2 regions of the Brevibacillus sp. HB1.2 genome follow, and region 2 is predicted to be linked to the other one. Evidence: a T-box and tRNA genes for the amino acid it is inferred to sense, from the RefSeq annotation. Region 2 holds a T-box; the other holds one or more tRNA genes.

Region 1 (4,426 bases), on a different contig from region 2:
CCCACATTTGTTGATCGATTGACTGACGCGAAGTTCCCAATTTATATAGTCTGTCATTGTTTATTTCACCTTGCCTCTAACAATGTAACGTATGGGAAAAGCGACAATCAACCTGCAAATGTTGGGCTTTTTGTCCTACATCAGGTTCTACTCGTCATCCTCATCGATAACCCCGAGGGCTTTGTTCTTTTCTTTAAAGCGCTGGTTATGGGAAGAAACATACGCCATCCGATCTGCTACTGGGTCTATGTGTAATTTTGCACTGTTTACGGCCACAGCCGCATCGGTGAATGCTCCCGCGATCAGCGTAATCTTGCTGTCAAAGCTCGCAAAATCTCCCGCCGCAAAAATCCCTGGCAGATTCGTTGCCAGACGTGGACTGACAAACACGTTCCACTCATCCATGTCCAAGCCCCACTCTTTAATCCCAGTGAAATCGGCCTTCAATCCGTGATTGACGATGATGGCGTCGACATCGATTTGCTCCGTTTCGTCCGTCTCTAGATGACGTATCGTCACTTTATCGATCGTTTCTTTGTCTGAGCTTTGCAATTGCGTGACCGTATATGGGGTGCGAACGATCGCAGATGACTCTTTCATGCGCTTTACATTCCGCTCATGTCCACCAAATACATCACGGCGATGCACGACAGTTACAGACGCTGCGATTTGCACCAGTTCATTTGCCCAATCGACCGCGGAGTCGCCGCCACCTGAGATGAGGACGTGTTTCCCACGGAATGGCTCCAGTTCCTGCACCGTATAATGAAGATTTGTCACCTCGTAGCGCTCGGCCCCTTCAATCTCCAGTTTTGCCATTTTCAAAATACCTCGGCCCAGAGCCAGTATGATCGTGCGCGTCCAATGCCGTCTCCCCGATTTTGCAACGAGTATGTACGTGCCATCTTCTTGTGGCTCTAGTCCAATAATCGCCTCGCCTAGCACGATGGTGGGATCAAATGTCTTCGCTTGCTCCACCAGATTGGCAACTAGCTTTTCACATAACTGTGGTGGTACACCGCCTACATCCCAGATCATTTTTTCTGGATAGATCAACATTCGTCCACCGAGCTCTTCTTTCGCTTCAATGAGTTTCGTCTTCAGATCTCGCATCCCGCTATAAAAGGCAGCGTACATCCCCGCAGGGCCACCGCCAATAATGGTTACATCAAACAGCTCCAACTGTTCTCCCACAACTACCCCTCCACTGTCTTTCTGTTTGTTTATGAATCATCAAATACGATAATGAAAATGAGATTCATTATCACAATGTGATTGTAATGGAAAATGGAGGAGGATTCAACATTCCAGAAAAAATAAAAAGGCTCGTAATTAGCTTCATCAGCCAATTTACGAACCTGTTGTTTACCATATGGTGCGGTCGAGAGGACTTGAACCTCCACGGTGTTGCCACCACTAGAACCTGAATCTAGCGCGTCTGCCAATTCCGCCACGACCGCATAAAAATGGTGCCGGCAATAGGACTTGAACCCACAACCCCCTGATTACAAGTCAGGTGCTCTACCAATTGAGCTATACCGGCACATTACGAGAAACTATGTAATTCGCACATTCTAAAAATAGAATGGCGGAGCTGACGGGACTCGAACCCGCGACCTCCGGTGTGACAGACCGGCGTGAACTCCAACTTCACCACAGCTCCATATGGTTTTTGTCACCATCACCATCTTGCGGCGACTTCTGTAATATAGCACGATTCTATCTCCAGATGCAATAGTTTTTAAAAAAATAATGAAAGATTAATTTTTTCATAGATTTACCAACGAAAATCCGATAGAATTTTAGCTAGATATGCAGATTTTAGTAGATTGGTGGAGACGATGACATGAAAAAGACTTCGAGGCTACTCACCTTCCTCGCCCTCTTCACTCTGCTGCCTACTGCTGCCCATGCTTCCTCATCGGCATATGTGGTATCAGCAGGTGATACGCTGAGCAAGATCGCTCGTGAACATCAAGTAACGGTGGATCAACTCATTCAATGGAACCAACTGAATGACGATAGATTGTCAATTGGACAAACTCTATCTATTCACGGTGAAAACACTTCTGGCTCCATTGCGACTGACACTCCTTCCGATGTAGCTGTCAATCAGAATGATAACGCTACCACTGAGTCTAAAGAACTAACTGCTGGTGAAAAAGCCCGTGTCACTGGTGACGTGCTGAATGTGCGTAAAAAGCCTTCGACTGACGCAAAAGTGTTAGGCAAGCTAAGTTTCGGTTCCATTGTAGAAGTCGTAGAAACGGGTAATGAATGGACGAAAATCGAATTCGAAGATCGTGAAGCATACGTTGCTACAGAGTTCCTTAGTCCAAACCTCACTTCTACCGTTTCGCTGCCTGCCGAGGTAAATGCAGAAGATCTGGGTCGAATGAAGGAAATTTTTGAGCCATTGCTCAATACACCATACGTCTTAGGCGGAACTACTCCGAATGGCTTTGATTGTAGTGGCTTTACTTCATACGTTTTTGAACAGCTTGGGGTTACACTTCCGCGCACTTCTGAAGATCAATTCCGTGGCGGTCAAGAAGTATCACTAGATCAAGCACAGCCTGGTGACCTCTTGTTCTACGATTCGCTTGGAAAAGGACGCGTGTCCCACGTAGCGATCTATTTGGGTAATGGAGCAATCGTGCATGCGAATGGCGAAGATGTTCGCTATGGCAAAGTCGAATACATGCATAAGCTCTACCCGTTTTATGGAGTGAAGCGATACGCTAACTTCCAGTAAGCTTTCTACACATAAAAGCAAACAAACAGCCCTATCTGCCTTGCAGCAGTTCGAGGGCTGTTTGTCTTTCTGTGCTTAATGTATTTCGGTATTATGGGCCTGCTGATGTTGTTGCTGCTGCCCTCCGATTTCGATTTTGCCCAATGCTTGTTTCATTTTGTCGAGCTGAAGTTGATAATCACGAACGACTACGGTAAGAACACTGACAGACTCCTTGAAATCCGGCTCGCTGCTTACTCTGTCGATGGCTCTATGTAAATGCAGCATCTTGTTCTCCGTTTCCCGCAATAGGTCGAGTAACTGCAATCCGTTTACCACGTAATCACCTCATCTGTTTTTTCTTACTTTCTCCTTCCGCTCTGTTCCCTATGCGCACAAAAACGCTTTGCAACATGAATAAAAAACGTCCGCTAATGACATAGCGGACGTTCTTCCTATTTAGTTTAGGCGTGCAGACGCGAGCTCTACGAATTTGTCGATATCTTTTGCAACCAAAGAGAGTGAATTCCGCCAGAAATCGACGGAGCGTACATCAACATCCATGATAGCTGCTACATCTGCAACGCTCATTTTGCCCGTTACTGATAAGAGCTTGTCGTACTGCTCAACAAAAGCTTCCCCGCGCTTGAGATACTCTGCGTACAGGCCTTTCGCGAACAGAAGCCCAAAAGCATACGGGAAGTTGTAGAAATTGTAATCCGCGCTATAATAGTGCGGTTTGCATACCCACATGTACGGGTGTAGAGCTGCCGGATCCAAACCATCTCCGTAAGCGTCCTTTTGCGCTTGTAGCATCAGTTCGTTCAGAGTGGAAACAGACAAGGCACCTTCTGTTCTGCGCTCAAATACAGCAGTCTCGAACAAGTAACGGCTATAAATATCGACGATCACCTGACTTGCTCCGCTGATATCATTTTCCAAAATCGCAAATGCTTCCTCGGAGGTCGCTTGTTCAAGTGCTGCATTGGCAATGATGGTTTCGCACAAAATGGACGCTGTTTCGGCGATTGGCATTGGGTATTCGCTATTCAAGAATGCTTCGTTTACGAGACATTCTCCGTGATAGCCATGACCCAATTCATGTGCCATTGTGCTCACATCGCTGTAGCTGCCTGTGTAGTTGGACATAATTCTGCTCTCCCCTACGATGTGCAGGTTGTAGCAGAATGCCCCTCCACGCTTGCCTTCACGAATCTCAGCATCAATCCACTGATTGTCATAAGCTCGTGCTGCATAGTTGGCGAGCTTTTCGCTAAAGCTACCAAAGTGCTTCACAATGAAGTCGCGGGATTCCTCATACGAGAACCGCATGTCTGCCTCGCCCACTGGCGCAAACAGATCATAAAACGGCAACTGAGCGCTCTCATGGCCGAGTAACTTCGCCTTTGTACGGAAGTATTGATGGAAGGATGGCAGGCTCTCACGCATCGCCTGAAGCATCGCTTCGAGCGTCTCGCGGTCCATACGGGAGTCTTGCAACGTCTTATCCAGCGGCGATTCATAGCCTCTTAGCTTCGCTACGGTAATAACCTCGCCTTTAATTCCATTCAAGCTGGCAGCAGCAGCTCCATCGATTTTTTTGTAAGCGGCAAGTTCCGCCTCGTAGGCCGTTTTGCGAAGCTGCGGATCTTTTTCGTTCGCCATGTTCCGCACCACTGGCAATGGAAGCTG
Region 2 (4,426 bases):
TCTACTCCTATACGCTATTACTTCATTTCATTGATTTCAGCGCGGATTTTCTCTACAAACGCATCCACTGTCATCGCGCCTTCATCGCCCACTCCGCGTTTGCGGACGGACAATGTACCGTCAGCCACCTCTTTTTCACCGATGACCAGCATGTACGGGATTTTTTCAACTTGTGCTTCACGGATTTTGTAGCCGATTTTCTCATTGCGGCCATCCAACTCTACGCGAATGCCAGCTTGTTGCAGCTTTTCTCTTACTTGTTCTGCGTATGGCATGTGCACTTCGCTGATGTTCATGATGCGTGCTTGAATTGGAGTCAGCCAAATCGGGAATGCACCTGCGTAGTGCTCGATCAGGATACCAATGAAGCGCTCCATGGAGCCGTACATCGCACGGTGCAAGACAACTGGACGATGCTTCTCGTTGTCTTGACCAACATAAGTCAGGTCGAATTTCTCAGGCATTTGGAAGTCCAACTGGATCGTTCCGCATTGGTGACGGCGTTTCAGCGCGTCGGTAATTTGGAAATCGATCTTCGGTCCGTAGAACGCACCGTCTCCGTCTTTGATTTCATAGGCCATACCGAGCTCATCCAACACTGTTTTCAGAGAGCTTTCTGCTGCTTCCCACAGCTCATCAGAGCCCATGGAATCTTCCGGACGAGTGGACAGAGCCACACTGTATTCGAAGCCAAATACCTTGTAGATGCTGTCAATCAAAGTGATCATGCCTTTGATTTCGCTCGCGATCTGATCAGGACGGACAAATACGTGCGCGTCATCCTGGCAGAAGGTGCGCACCCGCAGCATTCCGTTCAATGCCCCGGAGTACTCATGGCGGTGAACTTGCCCGAATTCGGAGTAACGGATCGGCAGGTCGCGGTAGGAATGCATCTCGTTTTTATAGATCAGCATGTGACCTGGGCAGTTCATTGGCTTCAAGGCGTAAGTCGCGTTGTCTACTTCAGAGAAGTACATGTTCTCTTTGTAGTGATCCCAGTGACCAGATTCTTTCCAGAGACGCTCGTTCATGAGGAACGGAGAGCGAACTTCTGTGTATTGTGCCAATTGTTGCAGACGGCGGGAGAATTGCTCCAGCTCGTTGCGAACAGTGAAGCCTTTTGGCAGGTAGAACGGCATGCCTGGCGCTTCCTCGGAGAACATGAACAGTCCCAGTTCTTTACCCAATTTGCGGTGATCGCGCTTTTTCGCTTCTTCGATGAAGTGCAGATATTCATCCATGTCTGCTTTTTTCGGCCAAGCTGTACCGTATACGCGTTGCAGAACTTGGTTTTCTGCTTTACCGCGCCAGTATGCACCTGCTACGCTCATCAGCTTGAATGCTTTGATGAAGCCAGTGGACGGCAAGTGCGGTCCACGACAGAGGTCGAAAAATTCGCCTTGCTCATACAGCGTGATAGTCGCATCCTCTGGCAGGTCGCGAATCAGCTCCAGCTTCAGGTGATCGTTCAGTTCTTGGAAAATCGTAGTTGCTTCTTCGCGGCTTACGACTTTGCGGCGAATCGGCAGGTCTTCCTTCACGATTTTTTCCATTTCCGCTTCGATTTTGCCCAAATCCTCTGGGGAAAGGGAAACCGGAATATCCATGTCGTAGTAAAAGCCATCTTCGATTACAGGACCGATTCCGAATTTCACTTCAGCGCCGTAAATGCGTTTTACCGCTTGAGCGAGCAAGTGAGCTGTACTGTGGCGGTATACTTCCAACCCGTCAGCAGAATCGAGGGTAACGATTTCAATCGCTGCGTCATCTGTGAGTTCTGTGTACAGATCGACAACCTTGCCGTCTTTTTTACCAGCTACTGCCTTTTTCTTCAGGCTAGAGCTAATGGAGCCTGCGATGTCTTCGATAGTAATCCCAGCGTCGTATTGACGAACGGCTCCATCTGGGAAAGTAACATGAATTTGTGCCACTGCGGATTCTTCCTTCCTGTATCTTTTTGGTTGAGAAAATAAAAAAACACTCATCCCAAAAAGGGACGAGTGTGTTCTCGCGGTACCACCCTACTTCAAGTCTGTTCACAAAAACAGACTCCTCATTCCATGTAACGGTATTTAACCGGCATACCGATAGTAAAAGCCTACGCTTCGTTCCCGGCAGCTACTCGAAGGTGGTAGATCAATAACAGTTCGCAGCGAGCTTCCAGCCTGTGGCCCGCCTCTCTAGAGCGTCCTTACTATTGTCCGTGTCCTTCTCATCGTATTTATAAGCGATGTAAAGTTGTTGTTGCTATTATAGTTTAGAGGGATTATTCCCGTCAAGTACACGTCGCTCGGATAGGCAAAGCGAACAAGAGTGGCAAGTAACGAGCCGACTGTCAAAAATACTGCGGATCGTCTGTGCAAGCCCAGGCTTTTCCGAAGCCATATGGAGCACGATACTCTCAGGAGCCAGTGTAACCAAAGCACTGACCAAATAATCCTCGTCCCTGCATTTTTGTTCATCCATGTTCAGAACGGTATCCAACTGTTCAAGCCAAAGACGATCCCCTTTTTTGTCATAAAGATGGAAAGGTTTGTCCACACTAGGAACGACATGAACGACTTCCTGCTTCGTTTCCTGTACAGCGATGAAATAGCGCAACAACTCGACAAACTCTTGGTATTGCTTGTCTTCCAGATATTCATCAATGCCAGTTTCCACGAGCTCGAATAGCTCGTTCCAATGCTCCTGCAGTCGAAACCGGACGAAGCCCAAGACGTTGATCGTTCTCTCCCACTCCAGATAGGTGAAAACTTTGCGATATACGTTTGCCTTGCGTGTCGTAGCTGTTAACAGTTCCCTACCATCAAGCTCGACTTCTTGGCACATGCGTTGAATATAAGGAAAAATCTCTGCCCACTCGTTCTCCATCTGTTCGGCAGCGAGTAAGTCAGCGGCCATTTCTTCCATAATTTTCGGTTCCTTCACCTGAATGACCCATTCGGCTAATGTAAGAGCAACGAAGGCTCTCGCCCACTCGATGGTCTGCGCGTCATACTCAGTCTCACACCAGCTTTGAAAGTAGAACAAGAGGTATCCATTCTCTTCTTGCTCCCTGTATGTAATGCGCACCGGTGCAGTGTTGACCCGCTCCGTCATCTCATTTACGATAGCCCGATACGTGTCACAATGCTCAGGGACATTCTCCAGCAATACGCGAAACGTCTGCATAACCATCCCCCCAACCGCCATTGTAGTTACAGTATATGTCCCGTCAGGAGCGATATACTTTTAAACGGTTGGAAACTCAGGGAAGGTTGCAGGTAAAAAATTCCTGAATTAAAAACCAAAAAATGCTCCCCTGCCGGTTTCCCTTTGTTAGGAGGGGGCAGAGAAGCGTTTGGAGGTTATTTAGTTTTGCATGACAAAATCACGTTCTGACATCTCGCCGTCTTTGAAAACGCGCAGAATGTCATACTTTGTGTTGCGCTGTGCAGGGATTTTGCCTGCGCCGCGAATGAGCTCCAAAATTTGGTTCGTGTTGACCTTGTACGTACATGCCGCTGCGGAAACCACGTTTTCTTCCATCATTGTTTGGCCGAAATCATTCGCTCCGTAAGAGAGGGAAAGCTGACCGTAATGTGGGCCCATCGTCACCCAAGAAGATTGGAAGTTTTCAATATTATCCAGCATGAGGCGGCTGATTGCCAGTGTTTTCAAGTATTCCTCTGGCGTGTTGTTGACTGCCTTCATATTGGTGTTGTCCGGTTGGAATGTCCAGACGATGAACGCTTTGAATCCGCCTGTCTCATCTTGGGCATCACGAATGCGCAAAAGGGACAGTACGCGCTCCTCCATCTCTTCCCCAAAACCGATTACCATGGTAGCAGTACCAGGCAACCCTGCACGGTGTGCGGCTTTTTGGGTGTCAATCCATTCAGTCCAAGAGCCTTTCAATCGGGAAATCTTCCGACGTGTACGATCGTCGAGGATTTCGCCACCCGCTCCTGGCAAGGAATCGAGACCCGCTGCCTTCAGCTCTTTCAGCACTTCCTCGACAGACATGTTGGAAACTTCCGCGATTTTCATCACTTCCGCTACAGACAGAGAGTGCATCGTAATCTGCGGGAAGCGCTGCTTGATCGCGCGCAACAGGTCGGTGTAATAATCCAGCTTCAGATCCGGATTGGTACCGCCTTGCATCAAGATTTCCGTACCGCCTACGTCTACGGTCTCTTGAATTTTTTCGAAAATAGTCTCTCTGGGTAGAACGTATCCTTCCGAAGAGCCTGGCGCTCGATAAAAAGCACAAAATCGGCAATAGGTGTCACATACGTTCGTGTAATTGACGTTGCGGCTAATAACAAAAGTCGCAATCGGTTCTGGATGATGCTTTTGCATGACCAGATTGGCGTAATGTCCGATCTTTTCGATTTCATTGCTCGCAAACAAAGCCAGACCATCTTCAAGACCCAGACGTTCACCT

Evidence for each region. A T-box is a leader RNA that pairs with one kind of tRNA and senses whether it is charged. The one in region 2 lies ahead of thrS (threonine--tRNA ligase), so its partner is inferred to be a tRNA-Thr.
Region 1: it encodes a tRNA-Thr, which carries the amino acid that the T-box ahead of thrS (threonine--tRNA ligase) is inferred to sense. The anticodon was not compared.

The regions. Positions count from the first base shown of each region.
Region 1 is NZ_JABMIU010000001.1:558,352-562,777, forward strand. Features, by position in the region: gene HPY28_RS02380 (NAD(P)/FAD-dependent oxidoreductase) at 148-1,194, opposite strand; tRNA gene HPY28_RS02385 (tRNA-Leu) at 1,374-1,460, opposite strand; tRNA gene HPY28_RS02390 (tRNA-Thr) at 1,468-1,543, opposite strand; tRNA gene HPY28_RS02395 (tRNA-Asp) at 1,587-1,663, opposite strand; gene HPY28_RS02400 (C40 family peptidase) at 1,847-2,755, shown strand; gene HPY28_RS02405 (hypothetical protein) at 2,831-3,073, opposite strand; gene HPY28_RS02410 (M3 family oligoendopeptidase) at 3,194-4,426, opposite strand, start outside.
Region 2 is NZ_JABMIU010000003.1:220,045-224,470, reverse strand. Features, by position in the region: gene thrS (threonine--tRNA ligase) at 18-1,931, opposite strand; T-box leader at 1,990-2,225, opposite strand; gene ytxC (putative sporulation protein YtxC) at 2,251-3,171, opposite strand; gene mqnC (cyclic dehypoxanthinyl futalosine synthase) at 3,352-4,426, opposite strand, start outside.